One region of the Cupriavidus sp. 01L415 genome, then DNA from elsewhere that is predicted to be linked to it. Evidence: riboswitches for the same ligand, from Rfam matches in the RefSeq annotation. Region 1 holds a riboswitch; the other holds the start of a gene.
What was found. A riboswitch is a leader RNA that binds a small molecule or an ion and turns the genes downstream of it on or off. The one in region 1 is predicted to bind glycine.

Region 2: another riboswitch for glycine. It lies ahead of gcvT (glycine cleavage system aminomethyltransferase GcvT); the one in region 1 lies ahead of AC1DOX_RS28320 (D-amino acid dehydrogenase).

Annotation. Positions count from the first base shown of each region.
Region 1 is NZ_JBFTSP010000038.1:18,665-26,224, forward strand. Features, by position in the region: gene AC1DOX_RS28305 (GGDEF domain-containing protein) at 1-447, shown strand, start outside; gene AC1DOX_RS28310 (EF-hand domain-containing protein) at 594-929, shown strand; tRNA gene AC1DOX_RS28315 (tRNA-Leu) at 1,008-1,094, shown strand; gene AC1DOX_RS28320 (D-amino acid dehydrogenase) at 1,161-2,429, opposite strand; glycine riboswitch at 2,600-2,699, opposite strand; gene AC1DOX_RS28325 (type 1 glutamine amidotransferase domain-containing protein) at 2,869-3,546, opposite strand; gene AC1DOX_RS28330 (LysR family transcriptional regulator) at 3,662-4,597, shown strand; gene AC1DOX_RS28335 (cytochrome b/b6 domain-containing protein) at 4,610-5,164, opposite strand; gene AC1DOX_RS28340 (PepSY domain-containing protein) at 5,180-5,446, opposite strand; gene AC1DOX_RS28345 (LysR family transcriptional regulator) at 5,653-6,651, shown strand; gene AC1DOX_RS28350 (DUF6630 family protein) at 6,689-7,195, opposite strand; gene AC1DOX_RS28355 (ArsR/SmtB family transcription factor) at 7,214-7,560, opposite strand, start outside.
Region 2 is NZ_JBFTSP010000005.1:193,222-200,781, reverse strand. Features, by position in the region: gene AC1DOX_RS12315 (ATP-binding protein) at 1-43, opposite strand, end outside; gene AC1DOX_RS12310 (response regulator) at 48-800, opposite strand; gene AC1DOX_RS12305 (UvrD-helicase domain-containing protein) at 1,200-3,296, opposite strand; gene AC1DOX_RS12300 (glycine zipper 2TM domain-containing protein) at 3,555-3,776, shown strand; glycine riboswitch at 4,031-4,118, shown strand; glycine riboswitch at 4,140-4,260, shown strand; gene gcvT (glycine cleavage system aminomethyltransferase GcvT) at 4,371-5,498, shown strand; gene gcvH (glycine cleavage system protein GcvH) at 5,601-5,981, shown strand; gene gcvP (aminomethyl-transferring glycine dehydrogenase) at 6,089-7,560, shown strand, end outside.

The sequences.
Region 1 (7,560 bases):
TTTGAACAAAACGAGGAACTGGGCCTGCTGATCCTCGACGTCGACCTGTTCAAGCAATACAACGACCTGTATGGCCACCCGCGCGGCGACGAGTGCCTTCGCGAGGTGGCGCTGGCCCTGACGCAGGTGCTGACCGGTGCGCAGTTCTGTGCGCGGCTGGGCGGGGAGGAATTCGCGGCGTTGCTGCCGGCATCGACCCAGGACGAAACCCGCAACGTCGCCCGGCGCATGGTTGCTGCGGTGCGGGACCTTGGCATTGCCCACAATGGCACGCCGGTGCAGCCGTTCGTGACGATCAGCGTGGGCGCGGTGTGCGCGGTGCCCGAGGCGCCGGGGCTGGAGCCGCTGTTGCACCGTGCGGACAGCGCCATGTACCGCGCCAAGCGAGCGGGACGGAATCGCTTTGTGCTGGATGGAAATATTTACATGGGTCTCCAAAACAACTGAATTCCCGAGCGGTCGGATCGGGGCGATGATCTCGCGGGGATGCGTTTCGCACAGGTCCCTTTTCCTGATAATCCCGGCCGGGGCGATGTCTTCGCGAGCGCCGCACCCCATGGCCGCTTTCCGCAAGAGAGTTCGAGGAGACGATGATGATTCCACTGCAACTGATCCGGGCCAGCCTGATGCTGGCGGCATGTCTGGTGTTTGGCACGGCAGCCGCGCAACAGGCGCCGGCCGAACCGCGGCCGGCCAATGCGAAAGAGGCCAAGGCGATGTTCGCGGAAAAATTCAAGGCCGCCGATGTCGACCATGACGGCAAGCTGACGCGTGCAGAGGCGGAGGCGGGCATGCCCGAGGTCGCCAAGCAGTTCGACCAGATCGATACGAAAAAGACGGGCGCGGTCACGCAGCGGCAGATCGGGGCCTACTTCGTGGCCAAGGCCAAGCAGCGCAAGACCGCGCAGGATCCGGGCAGCCTGAACTGATGCGGGATGGCTGTTCCGGCTTGATGCGGGAGGGGCTTGCAATCTGCAAAATGTTCTGTAAAATGCGCCGCTCACCTTGCCCAGGTGGCGGAATTGGTAGACGCACTAGGTTCAGGTCCTAGCGGTGGCAACACTGTGGAGGTTCGAGTCCTCTCCTGGGCACCAGCATTAAAAGAAAGGCCTGCATTCGCAGGCCTTTCTTCATTTTTGCGGCCCTCCGCGTCGTTGGTGTCAGGCCTTGACGGTCTCCAATCTCGCGCCCGCGATCGACGACGCGTGCGGTTCCGCCGCCTGCCGTATCACCTCTCCCACCATATCCGCCGTGACTGCCGACAAGGTCCATCCGAGATGGCCGTGGCCAGTGTTGTAGAACACGTTGGCCCGATGACCCCGCCCCACGCGCGGCATCATGTTCGGCATCATCGGCCGCAGTCCCGCCCAGGGCACCACGCTGCGCGTGCTCACGCCCGGGAAGCATGCATGCACCCAGTCAATCAGCGGACGGATGCGATCGGACCGGATGTCCCGGTCGATGCCATTGAATTCGGCCGTGCCCGCGACGCGAAACCGGTCCGCGCCAAGCCGGCTGGTCACGAGCTTGGTCTCGTCATCAAGCAGGCTGACCGTCGGCGCCGATGCCTGGCTTTCCGCATCGTTCAGGTTGACCGTGATCGAGTAGCCCTTGACGGGGTAGATGTTCACGCGGTCGCCAAGCTGCCGGGCCATCTCGCGGCTGGCCACGCCTGCGCAGACCACCACGCCGTCGAACACGCGCGATGCGGTCTGGGCGCCGTCGGCGGCCACCACGGTGACATGCCGGCCATCCGAGGTCACCGACTTCACATCCTGGTTGTACAGCGTGGTCACGCCCAGCCGGCGGACCGCGGCTGCCAGCCCTGAAGTGAACTTGTGGATATCGCCCGTGGCATCGCTTTCGGTGTAGTAGCCGCCGTAGTACTGCCCGGCCAGCGTGGGTTCGATCGCGCGGATTTCGTCGGGCGTCACGGCGCGGCGATCCAGCCCGCCTGCAGCCAGCAGCTTCGACACCTGCCCGGCGTGGTCGAAGCCCGCCTTGTTCCGGTAGATGTGGAGGATGCCCTTTTTCTTGAGATCGAAGTCGATGCCTTCCGCCTCGGCCCACGCGAACAGGTGCTGGCGCGCGGCGATGGCGAGCCGCGCCGTCTCGATCGTGTTGGTGCGGTAATGCGGCATGGATGCGATGAACTCCGCGAACCAGCTCAGCTTGTGCCACGTGGGGCGCGGATTGACGAGCAATGGCGCGTCGCTGCGCAGCATCCACTTGATGCCCTTGGCCAGCGTGGACCAGTGCGTCCAGACTTCGGCGTTGGACGCCGATAGCTGGCCGCCGTTGGCGAACGACGTTTCCATGGCGGCATAGCGGTGCCGTTCGAACAGCGTGACGGAGAATCCGCGCTTGGCCAGGGCGTAAGCCGTGGTAACGCCGGTGATGCCACCGCCGATAACAGCGATTGTCTTCATGATGTCAGGTCTTTCAGGACGTCGTGAGTGGGAGTCCGTGGCGCACCATGCGCGACGAACGCCCCCTCTGTCCTTGACCTGAGAGATTCACGACGACGCGCCATGGGCGCGCATCGCTTGCTCCTTCGGTACCGCCGGCTGACGTGATGCCGGGGTTCTTCAGAGTTCGATGGCGGATACCGGTCCTTTTGCCTGAGAGTTTCCGGGGCGGTTGCTCCTTCGGCGCTGCACCTGCCGGGCGGCAGGAACAGGCTCTCCCGATATCGCGGGTACAGCGGGTACAGCGGCACCAACTATGCCACATGACGGACCGGGATGGCGATTGGGGCCATCCCGATGCGTGCGCGGCGTCCTGCGTCGTCCAGCGCACGTGGATCGGCAACCGGGGGGTAGGATACCCGGGGCAGGACCCCCCGCAAGGAACAGTCAGCGCAAGTGACTACCGCAGCAGCTGCAGCAGCGCGTGGGCCCCTGCCTCCGACGATGCCGGGTTCTGCCCCGTCACCAGTTGCCCATCGGTCAATACATAGCTGGCCCAGTCTTCCCCGCGCGAGAAGATGCCGCCCTTGGCTTTCAGAACGTCCTCCACCAGGTACGGCACGACGTTGGTCAGCTGCACCGCCTCTTCCTCGCTGTTGGTGAATCCCGTCACCCGCTTGCCCTTGACCAGCGGCTGGCCGTCGGTACCCTTCACGTCCCGCAGCACCCCCGGGGCATGGCAGACGGCGGCCACGGGCTTGCCGAGCCGGACGAACGCCTCGATCAGGGCGACGGAGCGCTTGTCTTCGGTCAGGTCCCACAGCGGGCCGTGACCACCAGGATAGAAGACGGCGTCGAAATCATCTGCCTTCACCTGATCCAGCGTCAGGGTGTTGGCCAGCACTTGCTTGGCGGCGGCATCGCCATGGAAGCGGCGCGTGTGATCGGTCTGCATCGTGGGGTCATCGCTCTTCGGGTCGAGCGGTGGCTGGCCGCCCTTGGGCGACGCCAGCGTCAATTCCACGCCAGCCTCCTTGAACACGTAATAAGGTGCCGCAAGTTCCTCCAGCCAGAAGCCCGTCTTCTTGCCAGTATTGCCYAGCTGGTCGTGAGAGGTCAGSACCATCAGGATCTTCATCATCCATCTCCAGTTGCAGGTCAGAGCCCACCGGGCATGTCCCGGCGATGGCAACATCCTAGTCAGAGGACTATGATTCGCAAACTTCGAAGATTCGATTTCTGCTATCCAAAATATGAATATTGGAAGCAAGGACCTGAACCTGCTCTACGTATTCCATGTGCTGTATCAGGAATGCAATGCGTCACGCGCCGCGTCCCGCATGGCCCTGAGTCAGCCGGCGTTGAGCCACAAGCTCAACCGGCTGCGGGAGGAACTGGGCGATCCATTGTTCGTGCGTGCACCGCGCGGGTTGTCGCCCACGCCGCGTGCGCATGAACTGGCGCCGCAGGTACAACGGCTGGTGGGGGATCTGGATGCCTTCTATGACGCGTGCGATGGCCGTGACTATCTGGCGCGGTCCGAACACATCCACATCTACACCACGGACTACATGGAGCAGGTGCTATTGCCAAAGCTGTTGCCCCGGCTGCGTCGCCATGCCCCGGGCGTGGTGCTGGTCACGCACAACACACGTGGTGTGCTGCCGCGCGACGAGCTGGAAAAAGGCACGTGCGACCTGGCGATCGCCGGTTTCTACGAGAACCTGCCGGACACGTTCCATCAGCAGCGGCTGCGCAGCGAGGACTTCCTGGTGCTGGCCTCCCGCGCCAACGAGCGTCTGGCGCAGGGGCTGGATCTCGATGCCTTCCTGGCGTGCGAGCATTTGCTGACCACGCTGACCGGCGACCTCAACGGCATCGTCGACCGTGCGCTGGCGGCGCGCGGCCTGGCGCGGAATGTCGTGGCGGGGCTGTCCAGCTTTGTCGCGCCGACGCGCGTCATCCGTGGCACGGACCTGCTGCTGACCTGCCTGCGTTCCGTGGCAGAGGAGGCCGTCAGTCGCGACCCGGAGCTGGTGATGCTGCCGGTGCCATTCGCGTTGCCGCAGGTCGAGGTCATGCAGATCTGGCATGCGCGCACCGATGCGGACCGGTTGCGGCAGTGGCTGCGCCAGCAGATACAGGATGTGGTCAGCGCGCAGGCTATTCAGGGCGCGGCGACGGATTGAGCGGAAGGGGGACTACGGTCGTGGTTCGCGGCGCTTCCTGCCGGTCACCATGGCGCCGATCAGGTTTTCCTGGCCGACCACGCTGAACAGGATGGCCGCCAGCACGTGCGCGACAATCAGCGCGAGCAGCGTATTCGACAGCCAGCGGTGGATGTCGATCGGCCAGTCCTCGCCCCAGAACGGGTCCAGGCGCGACATCCATCCGGTGACGGCAAGCGCCAGGATCAGCGCCCACATCGCCAGCATCATCACGGCGCCCAGCGGCGTGTGGCTGACAAAGCGCGGCGCGCGGCGCCTGGCCAGCGCCCTGGCGTATGCCAGAACACCGGCCGGGCGTGGCAGCCAGGCACTGAACCGCGCATGCTCGCTGCCAATGAAGCCCCACAGGATGCGGAACAGGACGAGGCCGGCGGCGACGTAGCCGAGCAGCCGATGGACCTCGTCGCCGGAATCGTCGATCAAGTCATAGCACACGATGGCCGCCACGCTCCAATGCGTGATGCGCACCACCGCGTCCCAGACGCGGATCGATCCGGTCTCGCGTACCGCTTCCGCGGGAATCGACATGGTCTTGCTTGTTGCTTACTTGCCGATCTCGGACTTCACGATGTCCAGTGTCTTGGTGTCGAAGTAGATCTCCGCCTTCTTGCCATCCTTCGTGGTGCCATAGATCTCGTAGCAGTTGCCGTCCACCTTGAACTTCTTGATGGTGTAGCCCTGCGCTTCGATCTTGGCCTTGGCGTCGGCCTCCGACATCCATTCGGCCTTGGGATGCGCGACGCACTTTGCGCTGGCCAGCGCGCCTGTGGAGAACGCACCAGCGAGTACGAGAACGGCAATCTTCAGCATCTTCTTCTCCGACAAAAAGCCCGGTTCCGGGCGACAGCGGAATGCTAGCCTTAAATGAGATCGATTCTCAACTATGATTTTCCCCAACGTTGACCCGAGTCACGACTTTCCGCATTGCCCACACGCGAAACGTGGACTTCATCATTGTCCGTGCTGTGGGACAATCGCGGCGCGCTCACCGGGCGCTGGCTGACTGAAGGTATTGCATGAAATCGATCGACTGGAAGGACTGGGAAATCTTCTGCCGCGTGGTGGAAGGGGGCGGCTTCACACAAGGCGCCGAACTGGCCGAGGTCCCGAAGTCGTCCGCCAGCGCGGCGGTGGCCCGTCTGGAAGGGCAGCTCGGCGTGCGCCTCTTCGAGCGCACCACGCGTCGGGTGCGCGTCACGCAGCGCGGCCAGCAACTCTATGACCGCGTCGCTCCGCTGTTCGGCGAACTGCGCGAGATCAGCGCGGAGGCCGCATCGGTCAGCGAGGAGGTCGGCGGCACGCTCCGCATCGCCACGCCCTATGAAGTTGGCTCCCAACACCTGTCGCCGTCGCTGTCACGCCTGCTCAAGCTCCACCCTTCGCTGCGCGTGCAGCTGGACGTCAGTTGGGACCAGCCTGACCTGATCCGCCACGGTTACGACCTGGCATTCGTGATGACCGATACGAGCCTGCACGACAGCTCGTTTGCCAGCAAGCGCGTGGTGCTGATCGAGCGGGCCTTCTACGCGGCCCCGGCGCTGATTCGCGAGCGCGGCCTGCCGCGCGTGCCGCAGGACCTGCAGGGCTGGCCGACGCTGGGCAATATCGACGATGTCCAATGGGAATTCCTGCGGGATGGCGTGCAGACGTTTGCGATGGACGTGGCGCCACGCATCTGCACCCACAATGCCGAAGTCCGGCTCAAGGCCGCCATCGACGGACTGGGCGCGGCTCGCCTGTCGCCGCGCTTCGTGCATGACCAGCTGGTGCAGGGCCAACTCGTACGCGTGCTGCCGGGCTATACGTCGTCCCCGCTGAAGGTCTACGTGCTGATGCCCGCGCGCAAGCTGATGCCCGCCAGCGTGCGCGCCTTGCTGACCGTGCTGGAGGAAACGCTGGGCGTGCCGGAGACACGCCGTCCGGCGCCGCGCCCGCGCGCGACGCCTGCATCGCTCACATCGCCTGCGGATTCCGATGGCGATGAAGGCTCGCCGACAGTCATCAGCCTCGACTAAGCGCTCGCTTCAAGAAGATCCTGGCGCGGCGTGCGGCTCAGAACGGCTGGTCGCCGGTCTTCAGGTCGAAGCCCAGCGTATCGGCGATTTCCATCATCTCTTCATCGTCTTCGCTGCGCGTGATCCAGCCCGCGTAGGCGTCGTCACCGGCGTCCCAGTTCCACAGCGTATAGCCCGCCACGCGCAGCTGGTTGGTCGCGATCTCCATTAGCTCGGGCACGCTCGTGCCCTCCAGGAAATCCTCGTCCTCCGTGTCGTCGGTGCCCCAGTCGATCTCCAGGTCGATCCGCTCGCACAGCTGGTTCAGGCAGCCGATGAAGGACTCCGCATCCTTCCAGTCGACATGGAAGCCTGACTCCCAGTCGATCACGTCCTTGATCTGCCAGAGTAGTTCCGCCGCGCTGGCCTCGTCCTCCTCCGCGTCTTCCAACGCTTCCTCGAACAAGGAAAGCTGGCGGCTCGTCTGTGCCGCGTCACCAAGATTGATCAGCGCGAACAGCCGGCTTACCGCGTCCTGCGCGTCGTCCTCCAGTTCAATGGCCATCTGCTCCTCCTTTGCGGCTCATGCCGCCACCTTCTCGATTTCGCGTTGTCCCCGTGGCGTCACGCGCAGTGCGCGCGATGTCGCGGTGGGTTCGATCCAGCCACGTGCCAGCAGATTCTCCAGCAACGCGGCGCCGAGCGCGCCGCCCAGATGCGGCTTGCGCTCGCTCCAGTCCGGGCACGTGCACGCAAATTGCCTGCGCTTGCGGCGCGCGGCGCCCAGGTCGATCCCCAACTGGGCCATGGCCTGCGCACCGTCTCCGGTCAGGTCCACGGCGGTGCCTTCCACCACCAGCCAGCCCGCCTGCGACATTCGTTCGAAAAGACCCACCGCAAGTTCCCCGGCCAGGTGGTCATAGCAGGTGC
Region 2 (7,560 bases), on a different contig from region 1:
CGGGTCGGCCGCCGTCGGCCGACGGCGGTGTCGAAGCGGCCATGCGGTCAGTGCTCCACGTTGCCGGTGAAGACGTAGCCCTCGCCGCGCACGGTACGAATCAACGCGGAGTCACGCGGATCGTCACGCAGTTTCTGGCGCAGGCGCGACACCAGCAGGTCGATGCTGCGGTCGAACACATCGAGATCGCGGCCGCGCGCCTGGTTGATCAGCATCTCGCGGTCCAGCACGCGATTGGGATGTTCGATGAAGGTCAACAGCAACCGGAATTCGGCGTTGGACAGCGGCACGACCGTGTCTTCGGCATCCACCAGCTGGCGCAAGGTCGTATTCAGGCGCCATGCGCCAAATCGCAGCTCGTGGCCCGCCGAAGTGGGCGCGGGACGATGCACGTCCGCACGGCTGCGGCGCAGCACCGTATGGATACGCGCCACCAGCTCGCGCATCTCGAAGGGCTTGGTCACGTAGTCGTCCGCCCCGACCTCCAGACCCACCACGCGGTCGGCCAGCTCGGCGCGGGCGGTCAGCATGATGACGGGCAGGTTGCCCTGGTCGCGGATCTCGCGGCACAGCGTCAGGCCGTTTTCGCCGGGCAGCGACAGGTCCAGGATCACCAGGTCATAGTCGTTCCGCGTCAGCGCCGCACGCATCGCTGCCCCGCCCTCCGCGCCATCGGCTTCCATGCCGAAGGTTGCAAGATATTCAGCCAGCATGGCACGGATCTGGGGATCGTCATCGACGATCAGCAGGCGGATAGGCAGGGAAGATGAACGGTCCATGGGCAGATACGGGAGGGGCATGCGGCGGCAATCGTCCAACGGGAGGCGTCTGAAAACGCCGGGGCGATCGGCCGTCCACTGTACCAAATGGATCCATCCCGGCTATCGCCGTTTTGTATCAATTTCGATACGTGCAGACTGCGCCACATGCATGCGAAGACGGGCCGCATCTCGTCACGACACAGCGAAAAAAACGCCCCCGGCACTGCCGCGCCAGGAGCGTTCAACAGGGAAGAAGCCAGGCTCGCATGGGCCCGGCCGCACCGCAGCCGAAGGGCAGGCCACGGCACGACGCAAGACATCGAGATGTCATCGCCGAAGCGATGTCACCGCAACGTTTCGCGCCCGCTCATCCTAGGAGGGCGTGTCGCGCCAGTCTTGTCCAGCTTGTACCGGCATCAAGCGCTGCCGGCGTCCGCCTCAACCCGGCGCGGTCTTGCCAGCGGTGCCGAGCAGCGCCTTGAGTCCGGCCAGCCGGTCCTTCGGGCTCATGGCGGGGGTCTCGTCCTTCGGGGCGGGCGCTTCCTCCAGCTTCATCTCGCCAATGAAACGCGACGGCTCGCACGAATACGTTTCCCGCGCGCGCTTGCGCTTCCTGCACCAGCTGATCTGCAGGCTGCGCTGGGCGCGCGTGATGCCCACGTACATCAGCCGGCGCTCTTCCTCGATCTTCTCGTCGCTCATGTCCTCGTCTTCGCGAGCGTGGGGCAGGATGCCCTCCTCCACGCCCACCAGGAACACGTGCGGATACTCCAGGCCCTTGGAGGCATGCAGCGTGGACAAGCGCACCGCGTCCGGATCTTCCTCGCGGCCTTCCAGCATGCTCATCAGCGCCACCGTTTGCGTCAGCTCCAGCAGGTTCTTGCCTTCGTCGCCAAAGCCGTCGGCGTTGTCGAACCCCGTGGCTTCGCCCTCGCCCTCCGGCTCCGGCCGGGTGCCCTTGCGCTTGAGCCAGTCCAGGAACTCCAGCGCGTTGGTCCAGCGCGACTGCGCCTGGCGTTCGTCGAAGGTGTCGTAGAGGTAGGCCTCGTAGTGGATACCCGCCATCAGGTCGTCCAGGACCACGGTCGCCGGGTCCTTGGCCGCGCGGTCGGCCAGCCGCACCATCGACTCGCAGAACACGCGCAGCGGTTCCAGCTGGCGCGGCTGCAGCTTGCCTTCGATGCCGCCCATCATCGCGGCCTCGAACAGCGACACCTTGGCCTGGCCGGCAAACGTGCCGAGCGCCTCCAGCGTGGTATTGCCCACGCCGCGCCGCGGCGTGGTGATGGCGCGGATAAAGGCGGGATCGTCGTCCGGATTGGCGATCAGCCGCAGGTAGGCGCAGATGTCCTTGATCTCGGCCTTGTCGAAGAAGCTCTGGCCGCCCGACAGCACATACGGAATGCGCTCGCGCCGCAGGATCTGCTCGAACAGCCGCGCCTGATGGTTGCCGCGATACAGGATCGCGTAATCGCGAAACTGCGCGCGCCGCTCGAACTTGTGCGCGGACAGGCGGAACACGACGGACTCGGCCTCGTGTTCCTCGTCGTTCATGGGGTGAATCGCAATCGGATCGCCCATGCCGTGCTCCGACCAGAGTTTCTTGTCGAACAGCTTGGGATTGTTGGCGATGACCGCGTTGGCGGCTTCCAGGATGCGCACCGTGGAGCGATAGTTCTGCTCCAGCTTGACCACCTTGAGGTCGGGAAAGTCAGTCTGCAGCAGGCGCAGGTTATCCAACGTGGCGCCGCGCCAGCCGTAGATCGCCTGGTCGTCGTCTCCCACGGCCGTGAACGCCGGCGCACGCAGGTGCGACCCGCCGGCCAGCTGCTTGAGCAACTGGTACTGGCAGGCATTGGTGTCCTGGTATTCGTCGACGAGGAAGTAGCGCAGCCGGTTCTGCCACTTCAGCCGCACGGTTTCATCGCGCGCGAAGAGTTCGGCAGGCAGGCGGATCAGGTCGTCGAAGTCCACGGCCTGGTAGGCATGCAGCGTGGCCACGTAGTTGCGATACACCATCGCGGCCTGGTGCTCGTCGGCATTGGCGGCCTGCGCCAGCGCGGTCTCGGGATCGATCATGCCGTTTTTCCACAGCGAAATCGTGCTCTGCACGCTGCGGATCAGCTTCTTGTCGGTCGTGCCGAGTTGTTCCTGCACCAGCCCGAAGCAGTCGTCGGAATCCATGATCGAGAACTGCGGCTTCAGGCCCACATGCTCGGCTTCCATGCGCAGGATCTGCACGCCGAGCGAGTGGAACGTGCAGACGGTCAACTGCTTGAGTGGAATGCGCTTGCCCTCGCGCGTGGTCTTGCCCTCCATCAGCTTGGCAATCCGCTCCTGCATTTCCTTGGCCGCCTTGTTGGTGAAGGTGACGGCGGCAATGTGGCGCGGCTCGAAGCCCTTGTCCTCGATGAGGTGCGCGATCTTCTGCGTGATCACCCGCGTCTTGCCCGAGCCCGCGCCGGCCAGCACCAGGCAGGGTCCGTCCAGATAGCGGACGGCTTCGGATTGGGCGGCGTTGAGTCCGTGGGTCATGGGGCGGGAAGGAGCAAGGGCGAGGTGCCGGATGGCGCACGCAGCAGGTGGTACGCGAAAGCCGACGATGTTAACACGCGGTGCCCGGCCCGCCGGTGACCGATAGCGGACACGCAACGGGCTCTTTCGGCGGACGGACCCACCGAGGTAACACTTCGTAAGTCGCGGCCGCCGGGGCATGGAGTTTGCCTCTCTGAGTCATGGCCGCGCGGGCCCATGGTCGGCGCGGATGGCAAGTTCAACACATTGGAGGCCATCATGAGCACGCTGCGAACCTTGTCGAAAGTCACCCTGATCGGCGTCACGCTGGTTGCCTTTGGCGGCTGCGCGGACATGACGCCCAAGCAACGCAACACCGCGATCGGCGCGGGCGTGGGCGCCCTGGGCGGCGCGGCGCTGACCAACGGTAGCGCACTGGGCACCGTCGGCGGCGCGGCGGTGGGTGGCGTGGTGGGTAACGTCGTCACCAAGGACCGCTGATTCCGGCAAGCGTGAAGTTGCCGGACGTAGCGGTTACTCGCGGCCGGCAGGAATTACAGAGGGGCGGGTGACTGAGGGAAGACTGCGCGGCGAGGCCGGACCGGCGGGGTGAGCCTGGCGCACATCCCGCCACTCCGCCGCCTCTTCGCCTTGTAGCCCCTGTGGCGGATGCCGCATACGAAGGACATGGCGCCGCGAAACCTGGCCGCGCGTTTCGCCGTTTGACAAAGGCAAACCGGTCCCGTACATTCTCGCGCATCCGACCGGGAGAGCGCGCAGCGACTGCGCCGCCGAAGGGGTATCACCCGAAAACTCTCAGGCACCATGGACTGGTCGGATCGGCATGCAACATGCACACAATGCATGCCGCACTCTGGAGAGCGACATCCGCCATTGCCCAAGCGCATGGTGAGCATGTCCACCGAAGGGGCGCACGAGGCGCGAGCCTTGTAATCTCTCAGGTATCGAGGACAGAGGGGTCATCCGCCGCAGCGGCTAGGTTGCACATTGTTGTGACCGAGCGATGCGGCGGACGACCCTTTTTTCGTTTTCGAACCACGGTTTCTGAACCGCGAGAGCCCCCGAAGGAATTCCATGACGCTMCAGGCCACGCCCCTCAATGCCATCCACCGCGCCCTTGGCGCCCGCATGGTCGATTTTGGCGGCTGGGACATGCCGGTCAACTACGGCTCCCAGATTGAAGAGCACAACGCCGTGCGCAGTGACGCTGGCATGTTCGACGTCTCCCACATGTGCGTGGTCGACCTGGCCGGCCCCAACACGCGCACCTTCCTCCGTGGCCTGCTGGCCAACAACGTCGACAAGCTGCAAACACCCGGCAAGGCACTGTACTCGTGCATGCTGGACGAGAAAGGCGGCGTCATCGATGACCTGATCGTCTACTTCTTTGCCGAGGACCGCTTCCGCCTGGTGGTCAACGCCAGCACCGCGGTGGGCGACATCGAGTGGATCCGCGCCCGCAATGCCGCCACCGGCAGCGGCGTCACCATCACCCCTCGACGCGGCGACGTGGCCCCGGCCGACGTCAGCAAGCTGGCGATCATCGCCGTGCAAGGTCCCAACGCCCGCCAGAAGGTCTATCAGGCCTTTCCGTCCACCCAGCCCGCCGACGCGCTCAAGCCGTTCAACGCGCTGGTCGTGCAGGACCCGGCCGTCGGCGAGCTGATGGTCGCCCGCACCGGCTACACCGGCGAAGACGGCTTTGAACTTGTGGTGCCGGCCGAGAACGTCGCAGGCATCTGGGAAAAGCTGGAAGCCGCCGGCGTGCGCCCGGCCGGCCTGGGAGCGCGCGATACGCTGCGCCTGGAAGCCGGCATGAACCTTTACGGCCAGGACATGGACATCCACACCTCCCCGCTGGATGCCGGCCTGGCCTGGACCGTCGACCTGCAGAGCGAGCGCGACTTCGTCGGCAAGCCTGCGCTGACCGCCAGCGGACAACACAAGACATTTGCCGGCCTGATCCTGCGCGACAAGGGCGGCGTGCTGCGCGCGCACCAGCGCGTCATCACGCCGGCCGGCGAAGGCGAGATCACCAGCGGCACCTTCAGCCCCTCGCTTTCCCAGTCGATCGCCTTTGCCCGCCTGCCCGCCGATGTTGCCCCCGGCACCGAGGTACAGGTCGAGATTCGTGACCGCAAACTGACCGCGACTGTGGTTAAACTGCCGTTTGTGCGCAATGGCAAGGCACTCGTGAGCTGAGGCATCCGCCTGGCATCACCCAACGGTCGCCATCTCGCCTGCCCGGCTGGCCAGCCGGCAGGCGTCCGAAACAAGAAACACACTGCATCCCGGAGAACCCTCATGAATTTCCCCGCTGACCTGAAGTACACCGAGTCGCACGAATGGGTGCGCGTCGAATCCGACGGCACGCTGACGATCGGCATCACCGACCACGCGCAAGACGCGCTGGGCGACATCGTCTTCCTGGAACTGCCGGAAGTCGGCAAGTCGGTCGGCGCCGGCGACGCGCTGGCGGTGGTGGAGTCCGTGAAGGCGGCCTCCGACATCTACGCCCCGGTGGCCGGCGAAGTCATCGCCGTGAACGAAGCCGCCACGGCATCGCCGGAATCGGTGAACGCCAACGCCTTCGACGCCTGGCTGTTCAAGCTGAAGCCGGCCAACGCCGACGACGTGAACGGCCTGATGAACGTCGACGCCTACAAGGCCAGCGTCGGCGCCTGAGCCCGGACGCACCCACGCCGGCTCCCGAGCCAGGAGACGGCGCCTGAAGATGCCCGCGCGGCGGCACGGCTGACCACCTGCCGCCGCGCACCCACGAGACCCTTGCCATGAACGCCCCGCTCCCCATGAACGCTGCCGCCCAAGGTACACGGCCCACGCTGGCCGAACTGGAGGCGCGCGACGCCTTCGCCGCCCGCCACATCGGCCCGGACGGCCCCGAACAGCAACACATGCTGAAGGTGCTCGGCTATGACAGCCGCGCCGCGCTGATCGATGCCGTGGTGCCCGCCGCCATCCGCCGCCGCGACGGCATGCCGCTGGGCGAATTCACCGAACCGCTGACCGAGGAAGCCGCGCTGGCCAAGCTGCGCGGCCTAGCGAGCAAGAACCGGGTTCTCAAGAGCTTTATCGGCCAGGGCTACTACAACACGCTCACCCCGGGCGTCATCCTGCGCAATATCTTCGAGAACCCCGCCTGGTACACGGCCTACACGCCGTACCAGCCCGAAATCTCGCAAGGCCGCCTGGAAGCGATGCTGAACTTCCAGCAGATGGTCACCGACCTGACTGGCCTCGACATCGCCAACGCATCGATGCTCGACGAAGGCACCGCTGCCGCCGAGGCGATGACGCTGCTGCAACGCGTGAACAAACACGCCTCGAACACGTTCTACGTGGCCGACGACGTCCTGCCGCAAACGCTGGAAGTGGTCCGCACGCGCGCGCTGCCGCTGGGCATCGAGGTGAAGGTCGGCCCCGCCCCCGATGCCGCGCAGGCCCACGCGTTCGGGGTGCTGCTGCAATACCCGGGCGTGAACGGTGACGTGGCCGACTACCGCGCGATTGCCGACGCGGTGCACGCGGCCGGTGGCCTGGTGGTCGCCGCCGCCGACCTGCTGGCACTGACCCTGATCGCCGCACCGGGCGAATGGGGCGCCGACGTGGCCGTGGGCAACTCGCAGCGCTTTGGCGTGCCGCTGGGCTTTGGCGGCCCGCACGCCGGGTACATGGCGGTGAAGGACGACTTCAAGCGGTCGATGCCGGGCCGGCTGGTCGGCGTGACCATCGACGCGCAGGGCAACAAGGCCTACCGCCTGGCCCTGCAGACGCGCGAGCAGCACATTCGCCGCGAGAAGGCCACCTCGAACATCTGTACCGCCCAGGTACTGCTGGGCGTGATGGCGTCGATGTACGCGGTCTACCACGGCCCGCAAGGCCTCAAGCGCATCGCGCAGCGCGTGCATCGCCTGACCGCCACGCTGGCCGCCGGCCTGAAGGCGCTGGGCCACACGCCGCTGAATGCGACGTTCTTCGACACGCTGACGCTGGAGACGGGCTTCAACACCGACGCGTTCCACGCCACGGCCACGCAGCGTGGCATCAACCTGCGTCATGCAGGCGCCACGCGCGTGGGGATCTCGCTCGACGAGACCGCCTCGCGCGAGGACGTCGTCACGCTGTGGGAAATCTTCGCCCACGGCAAGCCGGTGCCCGACTTCGACAAGACCGAGGCCTCGGTGCAGGACGGCTTCCCGGCCGCACTGGCCCGCCAGAGCGCCTACCTCACGCACCCGGTGTT